2 regions of the Pantoea phyllosphaerae genome follow, and region 1 is predicted to be linked to the other one. Evidence: predicted binding sites of a transcription regulator. Region 1 holds the regulator's gene; the other holds the start of a gene.

What was found. Region 1 encodes Fur, which represses iron uptake genes when iron is present. Its sites were predicted from a motif close to ATAATAATGAGAACNACTATCAA; they were not measured.
Region 2: efeU (iron uptake transporter permease EfeU) is a predicted target of Fur. The motif match lies at 2,452-2,474, and genes of this name have one in related genera.

What each region holds. Positions count from the first base shown of each region.
Region 1 covers NZ_JBPFDE010000003.1:33,316-39,549, forward strand. The annotation lists gene pgm (phosphoglucomutase (alpha-D-glucose-1,6-bisphosphate-dependent)) at 1-491, opposite strand, end outside; gene seqA (replication initiation negative regulator SeqA) at 517-1,068, opposite strand; gene ybfF (esterase) at 1,319-2,083, shown strand; gene ybfE (LexA regulated protein) at 2,239-2,514, shown strand; gene fldA (flavodoxin FldA) at 2,649-3,179, shown strand; gene fur (ferric iron uptake transcriptional regulator) at 3,534-3,977, shown strand; gene ACR6A7_RS05550 (hypothetical protein) at 4,038-4,433, opposite strand; gene glnS (glutamine--tRNA ligase) at 4,671-6,234, opposite strand, start outside.
Region 2 covers NZ_JBPFDE010000005.1:265,660-271,893, reverse strand. The annotation lists gene efeB (iron uptake transporter deferrochelatase/peroxidase subunit) at 1-438, opposite strand, end outside; gene efeO (iron uptake system protein EfeO) at 440-1,561, opposite strand; gene efeU (iron uptake transporter permease EfeU) at 1,566-2,399, opposite strand; gene putP (sodium/proline symporter PutP) at 2,578-4,062, opposite strand; gene putA (trifunctional transcriptional regulator/proline dehydrogenase/L-glutamate gamma-semialdehyde dehydrogenase) at 4,514-6,234, shown strand, end outside.

The sequences.
Region 1 (6,234 bases):
GGGCCGCCGTTCGGCGGGTTGTACTTGATGCCGCCATCTTCCGGCGGGTTGTGCGACGGTGTAATCACGATACCGTCCGCCTGCGCGCCGCCCTGCTTGTTATGCTCAAGGATAGCGTTGGAGATAGCCGGCGTCGGCGTGTAGCCGTTGTCCTGCTGCACGATGACGTCTACGCCGTTGGCGGCCAGCACTTCCAGCACCGACAAAATCGCTGGCTCAGAGAGCGCATGCGTATCTTTACCGACATAGCAGGGTCCGGTAATGCCGTTTTTCTTGCGCTCTTCCGCGATAGCCTGTGCGATCGCCAGGATATGCTGCTCGTTAAAGCTCTGGCGTCCTGCGCTGCCGCGATGCCCGGAGGTGCCGAATTTCACCGCATGGTCCGGATTCGCCACGTCGGGCTGCAGGACATAATACTGTGATGTTAACTGTGCAACGTTAATCAAATCGCTCTGCTGGGCGGGTTGCCCGGCACGGGGGTGACTGGCCATTGGCGCTTCTCCCTGACGCTTCAGTTTAAATGGTGCCGCAAACTTTCTCTGCCAGCTCCTGCGGGAACTGCATTGAGACCATGATGTGTTCCACCATGCTGCATTTACGGCCGGTATTGGTATTGGTGATCACCCAGTACGGCGTGCCGGGGACATGCTTCGGCTTAGTATGGGTGCCATTTTGCAACAGCGTTTGCTCGTCGCCCGCAAAATAGACGCGAGTACGGCCCTGCAGCGATGCAGTGGCTTCAGCAAACGCTGAAGGATCAAGACGATAGAGCGTTGAGAGAACCATCATAAAGCGATTGACCGCTTTCTTCTGTTCGGCATATTCGTCGGACAGCAGCAGCTCACGCACAGCGCGCACGCGATCCTGCGGGCGGTTTTCCGCGCGCACAGGCTGGATCGTTTTCTGCGCCGCATCGCCAGCGGCTAACGGCGCCGCTGCCGCAGGCGCACTTTGACCGGCATTAAATTTTAGCATCCGCCGTAAAATGTCAGAGGCGCTTTCGCCGATATGTTGCGTGTGGCTGGCGATATAGCGGTAGAGGTCTTCGTCAACTTCGATCGTTTTCATCTTTTTCCGTACGGTTTCGACTCGTGACAGAACCACGCCAGCCTGAAAAACGCCGTTGCAACACTCGGTTGTTCGCGGAGCGGGCGGGTTCTAACATAAGGATTATAAAGTTAAATCCAGGCGGGCTGATAGCCTTCGCACGCGCATACGGCAAAAGTCGGAATATGCCCTAAAGCCTGCCGCATCCTCGCGCCTGGAAAGGTGAAAGCATGATAACCTAACCCAAGGTCCCCATCTTAAGAACTTTGCCATGATTTTAAATGCTCGTCTGCAAACTGACCAATCAATCGCTGATTCCTTACCCATCCTGTTAATTCACGGCTTGTTCGGCAGTCTGGATAACCTCGGCGTGCTGGCGCGCGGCCTGAAAGACGCAGGCCCGCTGCTACAGGTGGACGTGCGCAACCACGGCCTGTCGCCGCGTGCCGACGAGATGAGCTATCGCGCCATGGCGCAGGATATGCTCGACACCCTGGATGCGCATCAGATCGATCGTGCCGCCGTTATTGGCCACTCAATGGGCGGAAAAATCGCCATGGCGATGAGCGCGCTGGCGCCGCAGCGCCTGGAGAGGCTGGTGATGATCGACATCGCGCCGGTGGATTATCAGACGCGACGCCACGACGAGATTTTCGCCGCCATCCGCGCCGTTAGCGCCGCAGGTGTGCGCCAGCGCAGCGAGGCCGCGCAGGTGATGCGCGCCCATATAAAAGAAGAAGGCGTCATCCAGTTTATTCTCAAATCGTTTCAGGATGGCGAGTGGCGCTTCAACGTTCCGGCGCTATGGGAAAATTACGCTACAATATCTGGCTGGGAAGCGGTGCCGCCCTGGCCGCATCCCGCGCTCTTTATACGCGGCGGCGACTCGCCCTATCTCGACAACCAGCATCGCGATGCGCTGCTGCGTCAGTTTCCTGCGGCACATGCGCACGTCATCAGCGGCGCCGGCCACTGGGTGCACGCCGAGAAACCTGATGCCGTATTGCGCAGCGTCCGCCGCTTTTTTGCGCTTTAAAAGCAAAAGCTTGCCGTTCGCGGTTTACCATTGGCGTCATCACTTCGGCTGGAGTATGATGGCGCGCTAAATTTTGCCGCTGCCTATTTTTTTGCCGCGGTAATGGCCCATTTCGTTATAAACGCGCCTGCTCGCGCCGCTAGTTTTACTAACCCATGGCAAAAGAACACACTGACCGCACTACGCTGGATCTGTTTGCAAACGAGCGTCGGCCCGGTCGACCGAAAACCAGTCCGCTCTCGCGTGATGAACAGCTGCGCATCAATAAGCGCAATCAACTGAAACGTGACAAGGTGCGCGGGCTGCGTCGTGTCGAACTCAAAATGACCAGCGAAGCCGTGGATGCGTTAAACACCCTGGCTGAGCAGCGCAACATCAGCCGCAGCGAACTGATTGAACAAATGCTGCTGGCGCAACTCAAACTGGGCTGAATAGCGTAAAGCGCACGCAGAAGCAAATGGAGCGGCTTTTCGAGTTCCGCCCTTTTGCCCGCTCTGCTATCATTCGCTTAATTGTGCGCTCTGCGCATGCACTCATCATCAGGATTTAAGAGGTTATTTACTCCATGGCAATCGTAGGCATCTTCTTTGGCAGCGATACCGGCAACACCGAAAACATTGCAAAAATGATCCAGAAACAGCTGGGCAAAGAGGTTGCGGAAGTGCATGACATTGCCAAGAGCACGAAAGAAGATCTCGAGGCGTTCGATATCCTGCTGTTGGGCATTCCAACCTGGTACTACGGCGAAGCGCAGTGCGACTGGGACGACTTCTTCCCGACGCTGGAGGAGATCGATTTCAACGGCAAGCTGGTCGCACTGTTCGGCTGTGGCGATCAGGAAGACTATGCAGAGTATTTCTGCGACGCGATGGGCACGATTCGCGACATCATCGAGCCGAACGGCGCGGTGATCGTCGGCCACTGGCCGACCGAAGGCTACCACTTCGAAGCCTCTAAAGGTCTGGCGGATGACAAACACTTCCTTGGCCTGGCGATTGACGAAGATCGTCAGCCGGAACTAACCAACCAGCGCGTCGAAGCCTGGGTTAAGCAGATTCACGATGAGCTGCAGCTGCAGGCCATCATCGACGCCTGATTAGCCACATACTCAATGTGGGCGCTGGCTCACATTGAGTTAATGGTTTTTCCTATAGAAATAATAGCTACAGATTTTTAACTTTTATCTCTGATTCTGTACAATACCCACATCGGTTATCTGCTTATTTCTTCCGCGAGGTCAGGAAGTTAGCGAGATGATAACGAACCTCCTGCATTTCTCCGCCCGGCGCCGTTACGCTTCTTCTTACAGCCCGTGTTGATTTCAGGCGTTTCCCTCGGTTTTCATTTCAAAACTTCGCCTCTATAATGAGACGCAAATGAGAATAGACACCGAACGACATTCAAGGCAAGGCGCCTCAAGTAACCAGCAAAGTAACAGGACAATATCCGCATGACTGACAACAATACCGCATTAAAGAAGGCTGGCCTGAAAGTCACGCTGCCCAGACTGAAAATTCTGGAAGTGCTTCAGGAACCTCAGTGCCATCACGTCAGCGCGGAAGATCTGTATAAACGCCTGATTGATATGGGCGAAGAGATTGGTCTGGCTACCGTTTATCGCGTACTGAATCAGTTTGACGATGCGGGCATCGTTACGCGTCATAACTTCGAAGGTGGAAAATCGGTTTTCGAACTGACCCAGCAGCATCATCACGATCACCTGATCTGCCTCGACTGCGGCAAAGTCATCGAATTCAGCGATGAATCAATCGAATCACGCCAGCGAGATATTGCTACCCGTCACGGCATCAAGCTGACGAACCATAGCCTTTATCTCTATGGACACTGCTCGCTGGGCGATTGCCGCGAAGACGAAACGCTCCACGATCAGTAAAAATGTGTGCTATGCAGTAATGCTATAAGCCGGTCTATGTACCGGCTTTTTTTATGGCCGTCAGGCGACCAGCGTTTCGTGCAGGTAGCGCCAGCGGGGGATTGAGGTAGTGCAGTCGAGGATCGCCAGCGAAATGCGCGCCTGATCGCTGCCGTTCATCATCTGCAGCTCGCGATACTGAATAGTGATCTCATCTTTGCTCTGAGAGATCACCGCGTGTTCGCTGGTGGCGATGCGCATGCCTTCGCGACGCCCCTGCAGCTGCCGAAACAACGCTTCAGTTTGATTCAAATCGAGCAGTCGCCCCTGGGGTGTGACCATGCGGAAATCGGGATGGAAGTGCGAGAGCAGCAGATCGAAGGTATCGTCTTCGCCTGAAGGCTGATTGAATATACGTTCGATTAACTGATGTAAAACTACCACGCTGTGTTTTGCTTCCTGACCAAGAGCTGTCATCATTTTTCCTTTTTATGCCCGCATAGCCTCTTCAAAGAGCGAATAGCCTACCTGAAAAAATGAAATTCACATCTGGAAATTGATTAATTTTCGTTAACTCAGACAACTCCCAGTCTGGTCTGACAAGAGATAATGGATTGTTACATAACAAAAAATGGTCTTGCCGCTAATTGCAGATATAAAAAAGGGCGATTGCTCGCCCTGTCGTAAATGCATATCAAGCCGAATGCGAAAAAATTACTCGCCGATTTTCGCCCAAGTGTCGCGCAGGCCCACGGTGCGGTTAAACACCAGCTGGTTCGGACGCGAATATCGGCTGTCGGCACAGAAGTAGCCTTCACGCTCAAACTGATAAGGCGCTTCCGGGCTGGCGTTCTGTAAGCCTGGCTCGACAAACCCCTGACGAATCTCCAGCGAGTTCGGATTGATGGTGGTCAGGAAATCCTCTTCCGCACCAGGGTTCGGCACGCTGAACAGGCGATCGTAAAGGCGGAATTCCGCCGGCAGCGCATGGTCGGCGGAGACCCAGTGGATCACGCCTTTTACCTTGCGGCCGTCAGCCGGATCTTTGCTCAGGGTATCGACGTCGCAAGTGCAGTAGATGCAGGTGATATTCCCCTCTTCATCTTTTGCCACGCGCTCGGCACGGATCACGTAGGCGTTGCGCAGACGCACCTCTTTGCCCAGCACCAGACGTTTGTACTGCTTATTGGCTTCTTCGCGGAAGTCAGCGCGATCGATCCAGACCTCACGGCCAAACGGCACGTCGCGCGTGCCCATCTCCGGCCTGTTCGGATGATTCGGCATGGTGATGATTTCGTTATGGCCAGCCGGCAGGTTCTCAATCACCACTTTCAGCGGATCGAGCACCGCCATGGCGCGCGGCGCGTTTTCGTTCAGATCGTCGCGAATGCAGGATTCCAGCGACGCCATCTCAACCACGTTATCCTGTTTGGTGACGCCAATACGGCGGCAGAACTCGCGGATCGAGGCGGCGGTATAGCCGCGACGGCGCAGGCCCGAAACGGTCAGCATGCGCGGATCGTCCCAGCCTTCCACCACGTTTTCGTTGACCAGCTGTGTCAGCTTGCGCTTCGACATCACCGCATATTCGAGGTTGAGACGCGAGAACTCATACTGGCGCGGATGCACCGGTATCGAGATATTATCCAGCACCCAGTCATAGAGGCGACGGTTATCCTGGAACTCCAGCGTACAGAGCGAATGGGTGATATTTTCCAGCGCATCGGAGATGCAGTGGGTAAAGTCGTACATCGGATAGATGCACCACTTTTTGCCGGTCTGGTGATGCTCGGCAAACTTAATGCGGTAGAGCACCGGATCGCGCATCACGATAAAGCTGGACGCCATGTCGATTTTGGCGCGCAGGCAGGCCTTACCCTCGGCAAATTCGCCGTTGCGCATTTTTTCGAACAGCGCCAGGTTCTCTTCGACGCTGCGATCGCGCCAGGGGCTGTTTTTGCCCGGCGCGGTCAGGGTGCCGCGATATTCGCGGATCTCTTCCGGCGTCAGCTCATCGACATAGGCCAGACCTTTGGTGATCAGTTCAACCGCGTAGTGATAAAGCTGATCGAAGTAATCTGAGGAATAACGAACGTCACCACTCCACTCAAAGCCCAGCCACTGCACGTCGCGCTTGATGGACTCGACGAACTCCATATCCTCTTTAACCGGGTTGGTATCGTCGAAACGCAGGTTGCACTGACCCTGATAGTCCTGAGCAATGCCGAAGTTCAGGCAGATCGATTTAGCATGGCCAATATGCAGGTAGCCATTGGGC
Region 2 (6,234 bases), on a different contig from region 1:
CGCATCGAACAGCGACGCGCCTACCGACACTGTGATCGTCAGGTTGTCCGGCGCGATCTCAGCGCCCAGAATGCCTGAATCCATTGGCGGCAGCTTAGGGTTAGTCACCGCCGGTGCCGGGCCCCCGCGGGTCAGAAAAGCGATACGGGCGGTAAGCAGCTGAAACAGGCGCATCAGATCGGCCTTATCGCTGGCCAGCACGTCAAAGGCCACCAGCATCATCGACGCCTGCTGCGGCGTGAGAATACCTGCCTGATGCTCACCGTAGAAGGGTTGCACCTGACGTCGCGCGTCAGGTGCAACCGTACCGGGAGAGAAGCTGTCAGCCGCCGCGTGGAACGGGCAGCCGCCGCTCACAGCGGCCGCGCCGCCCAGCAGTCCCAGCCCTTTTAACAGGCGCCGCCTTGCAGGCTGCGCCTCATCCTGTTGACGACTCATATCAATCGAGACCTAAAGTACCGCGCAGTAAAGAGAGATCCTCCGCCAATGCGGTAACCGGCCCTTTCAGGGCATTGCGATCCGCACTGGTGAGTTTCTCGTAGGAGGCGAAGCCCTCTCCCTCGCGATACTTGCCGAGAATGGCATCGACTTTTTTGAAGTTGCCATCGACTTTCGCCAGCAGCTGCGGATTCGCCTGCTGCAGTTGCGGACGCAGCAGATCGACAATCTTTTGTGCGCCGTCGATATTCGCCTGGAAATCCCACAGGTCGGTGCGGCTGTAGCGATCCTCTTCGCCGGAGATTTTGCTGGAGGCGATCTCTTCGATCAGGCCCGCCGCGCCGCCGACTACTTTCACCGGCGGGAACGCCAGCTCGCTGATGCGGGTCTGCAAATCCTGCACGTCGCGGTTGAGCTGGGTGGCGTAGCCCTCCATGCCTTTGGTGCTGTTATCGCTGAACAGCGCTTTCTCCAGGCGGTGGAAACCGGTGAACTTCGGATCTTCCGCTTTCTTTTCGTAATCGTCTTCGCGCGCGTCGATGCTGCCGTCAAGATCGGAGAAGAGCTCGGCGATAGGCTCGATACGCTCGTAGTGCTGACGGGTCGGCGCATAGAGCGCTCGCGCTTTCTCGATATCGCCCGCTTTCACTGCATGGGTAAAGGCTTCGGTGCTTGACGCCAGCTGCGCCACTTCCTGCGTGACCCAGGCTTTATAGGCGGTGATGGGACCGGCCAGCGCCAGCACGTCAGATTTGCCCGCTTTTGCGGCTGGCGACGCCTCGCCCTGCACGGTCAGTTTGCCTTTTGGATTACTCAGCAGGCCGCAGGTCATCTCATACTCGCCCGGCTCAAGGTTGGCGGTGAGCTTCTGGCTAAAACCCGGCGCGATATTTTCGCGCTCCTCCACCACCAGCACGCCTTTCAAAATCTCCCACTCCAGCGCTTTCTGGCTGTTGTTCTTGATCAGAAACTGGGTTTTGCCTGGCTTGACCGTGAGCTGCATCGGCTCGCACTGGGTATCCGTCACGCTGACGGCGACCTGCGGAATATCGGCGGCCGCAGCGGTTCCCGTCAGCGCCAGCAGCGAAGCCAGCAGGGTTTTGCGGCGAAAGCGAATCATCATAGAGTTATCCCTGTTTAGTCGAGAGTTGGCGCGCCGGACGCGCCGGCAGTAAAAACAGCAGCAGCGCCGGAATAAGATAGAGAAAATAGGCCGCCACTTCGCTGACGCTCGGCGTCTCCTGATAGCCCAGCACGCCCTCAAGCAGCGTGCCCGCCAGCGAATGGGTGGAGAGCACGTTGCTCAGGTCGAAAGCGACAGTCTGAAAATGGTTCCACAGGCCCGCCTCATGGAAGGCACGCACAGCGCCCGCCGCCAGCCCGGCGGCGACGAACAGAATAAACAGGCTGCTCCAGCGGAAGAAGTGCGCCATATTCAGGCGCACGCCGCCCCAGTAGAGCAGCATACCGAGCACCACCGCCGTCGCCAGCCCGAGAACGGCGCCCACCGGCGGCGCGTAGCCGACATCCTGGGTAAAGGCCGCCAGCAGAAAGAACACCGACTCCAGCCCTTCGCGCGCAACGGCGAGAAACACCATCAGCACCAGCGCCAGCCCGCCGCGCCCGCTCTGATTCAGCGCCTGATCGACCGCCTGCTCAAGCTGCACGCGCATATTGCGCGCCACTTTGCGCATCCAGAACACCATGGAGGTCAGGATCGCCACCGCGACCACAGCCACAATGCCCTCGAACAGCTCCTGCTGTTTTTGCGGAAATTCGCCGGTGGTCTGGTTGATGATAATGCCGAGCGCCAGGCAGAGCGCCGCCGCGATAACTACGCCCGCCCACAGCGCGGGAAACCAGCGCGAACGGCCGGTACGCTTCAGATAGCTGGCGATCAGGCTGACGATCAGCGCCGCTTCCAGCCCCTCGCGCAGCATAATAAGAAAGGGAACAAACATCGCCGACCTCGTGAATGTTAAGCAGCGTCAATCGCAGGTAAAGTTAGGTAAAATGCGAACGATACCGATTATCATTATCGCGGAGGAAAAAACAAGTAATGCAGCGAAATTATTTCTGGACTGAAGACACAAAAAAGCCCGCTCCCATACGGAAAGCGGGCTTGTATGTTGTAATGAATTATTTAGTCAGGTATTCCGCCTCGGCCGCGTCGAAGCGCTGCTGCGCAGCGGCGGACGGCTCGCGGCCCAGCAGGCTAAAGAGCACGATGGCGATGCTGGAGAAGGCGAAGCCCGGAATGATTTCATACAGGCCCAGCCAGCCGAACTGCTTCCAGATCAGCACCGTCGCCGCGCCGATAACCATGCCCGCCAGCGCGCCGTTGCGCGTCATGCGCTTCCAGCAGACGCCGAACAGCACCACCGGACCAAAGGCGGCGCCGAAACCGGCCCAGGCGTAGCTTACCAGTCCGAGCACGCGGTTATCCGGGTTCGAAGCGAGTGCAATGGCGATCAGCGCCACCAGCAGCACCATGGCGCGGCCAAACCACACCAGCTCTTTCTGGCTGGCGTTTTTGCGCAGGAAGCCTTTATAGAGATCTTCGGTCAGCGCGCTGGAGCAGACCAGCAGCTGACAGCTGAGGGTCGACATTACCGCCGCCAGGATGGCCGAGAGCAGAACGCCGGCGATCCACGGGTTGAACAGAATGCGCGCCAGCTCGATAAAGACGCGCTCGCCGTTGCCGCTGACGTTCGCCGCCTGCTCCGGGTGATTCTGGAAGTAGGCGATGCCAAAGAAGCCGACCGCCACCGCGCCCGCCAGGCAGAGCACCATCCACGCCATGCCGATGCGGCGCGCGGTGCGGATCGAGCGATGCGAATCCGCCGCCATAAAGCGCGCCAGGATGTGCGGCTGGCCAAAGTAGCCCAGTCCCCAGCCCAGCAGCGAAATCACCGCGATGAAATCGAGCCCCTTCAGCATATTGAGGTTTTCAATGCTTTTCGCCTCGATCACCGCCAGCGAGTCGTCCAGTCCGCCAACGGCGACAATCACGATAATCGGCGTCAGGATCAGCGCAAAAATCATCAGGCTCGCCTGCACGGTATCAGTCCAGCTCACCGCCAGGAACCCACCCACCAAGGTATAAAGAATGGTCGCCGCCGCGCCGGCCCACAGTGCGGTTTCATAGCTCATGCCGAAGGTGCTTTCAAACAGGCGCGCGCCCGCCACCACGCCCGAGGCGCAATAGATGGTGAAGAAGATCAGGATCACCAGCGCAGAGATGACGCGCAGGATTTTACTTTTATCTTCGAAGCGGCTGGTAAAGAAATCGGGCAATGTCAGGGCGTTGTCATGGTGCTCAGTCTGCACGCGCAGCCGCCCCGCGACGATCTTCCAGTTCAACCAGGCGCCGATCGTCAGGCCGATGGCGATCCAGCTTTCTGAAATGCCAGAGAGAAAAATCGCGCCCGGCAGCCCCATCAGCAGCCAGCCGCTCATATCAGACGCGCCCGCCGACAGCGCGGTGACCACGCTGCCCAGGCTGCGGCCCCCCAGAATGTAATCGTCGAAGTTTTTAGTAGAACGGTAGGCCACGAACCCTATCAGCACCATCCCAAGGATATAAATAACAAAAGTCACCAGCATCGGTGTGCTTACACTCATTCGTCTCTCCACTTTATAGTTGATTTCCCGAGAGAAACCGCACGCTGTGGCCTCGCCGGAACGGGACGGGCCGCAGGTTTTTTTCCAGATTCAGGCGTCTGCGCTTTCCTGAGGCGCGGTATCCTGCCGGAAAGGCGCGATGCGCACAATGGATTTAACACAGGCCTTACAGCGATTTCACCTGTTAATCACGTAATTTTGTTAACAGGTTGCACTCGCTCACAGTTCCACAGTTGCACCCCGGCAAACCTCCGTCAATGCAGTAAGTTAGCGCTGCGCAATTGTGGCGAGATTCTTGCAGCAAGTTCCATGCCGCCTTTTAAGGCGTTAACAAATTAATCATTAAAAAGGCTGTTAAGCCGGTCACACTTAACACGGTTGCACAAAGTTGCAACATCAGAGATAGTGCTGGCCACGCAGTATGAGCGCTAAAGACAGGAGCAGACAGGTCATGGGCACGACAACAATGGGGGTGAAGCTGGATGAGGCCACCCGCGAACGCATTAAACTGGCGGCACAGAAGGTTGACCGCACGCCGCACTGGCTAATTAAACAGGCGATTTTTAACTACCTCGGTCAGCTGGAGAGCGGCGACGCCCTGCCGGAGATCCCTGTGACGACGGGCGCACAGCCGGAGCAGGAGGAGATCGTCCCGGAAGAGACGCACCAGCCGTTCCTCGATTTCGCCGAGCATATTCTGCCGCAGTCGGTGGCGCGTGCCGCCATTACCGCCGCCTGGCGCCGCCCGGAGACCGACGCGGTGCCGATGCTGCTTGAGCAGGCGCGTCTGCCGGCGGCGCTGGCGGAAAAAACGCATCAGCTCGCCTGGAGCCTCGCCGACAAGCTGCGGCACCAGAAAGGGGCAACCGGACGCGCCGGCATGGTGCAAAGCCTGCTGCAGGAGTTCTCTCTCTCCTCTCAGGAGGGCGTGGCGCTGATGTGCCTGGCGGAAGCGCTGCTGCGTATTCCCGATAAACCGACGCGCGACGCGCTGATCCGCGACAAAATCAGCAACGGCAACTGGCAGTCGCACCTGGGCCGCAGCCCCTCCCTGTTTGTTAACGCCGCTACCTGGGGTCTGCTGTTTACCGGCCGTCTGGTTTCAACGCACAACGAAGCGAATCTGTCGCGATCGCTGAACCGCATTATCGGCAAGAGCGGCGAGCCGCTGGTGCGCAAAGGCGTCGATATGGCGATGCGCCTGATGGGCGAACAGTTCGTTACCGGCGAAACCATTGCCGAGGCGCTGGCGAACGCGCGCAAGCTGGAGGAGAAAGGCTTCCGCTACTCCTACGATATGCTGGGCGAAGCGGCGCTAACCGCCAGCGACGCCAAAGCCTACCTGGTCTCTTACCAGCAGGCGATCCATGCGATTGGCAAAGCCTCTAATGGCCGCGGCATTTATGAAGGCCCCGGCATCTCGATCAAGCTTTCCGCCCTGCACCCGCGCTACAGCCGCGCGCAGTACGATCGCGTGATGGAAGAGCTCTACCCTATTCTGAAATCCCTGACGCTGCTGGCGCGCACTTACGACATCGGCATCAATATCGACGCCGAAGAGGCGGACCGCCTTGAGCTGTCGCTCGATCTGCTGGAAAAGCTCTGCTTCGAGCCGGAGCTGGAGGGCTGGAACGGCATCGGCTTTGTCATTCAGGCCTATATGAAGCGTTGCCCGTTCGTGATCGACTCACTGATCGATCTGGCGCAGCGCAGCCGTCGCCGCCTGATGATCCGCCTGGTGAAAGGCGCCTACTGGGACAGCGAAATCAAACGTGCCCAGGTGGAAGGCCTCGAAGGCTATCCGGTCTATACCCGCAAGGTCTACACCGATATCTCTTACCTCGCCTGCGCGCGCAAGCTGCTGTCGGTGCCGAATCTGATCTACCCGCAGTTCGCTACCCACAACGCCCACACGCTGGCGGCCATCTACCAGCTGGCGGGCAATAACTACTATCCGGGCCAGTATGAGTTCCAGTGCCTGCACGGCATGGGCGAACCGCTCTACGAGCAGGTGGTCGGCAAAGTGGCAGACGGCAAACTCAACCGTCCGTGCCGCATCTATGCGCCGGTCGGCACCCATGAAACCCTGCTCGCCTACCTGGTGCGTCGCCTGCTGGAAAACGGCGCCAATACCTCTTTCGTTAACCGTATCGCCGATACCTCGCTGCCGAT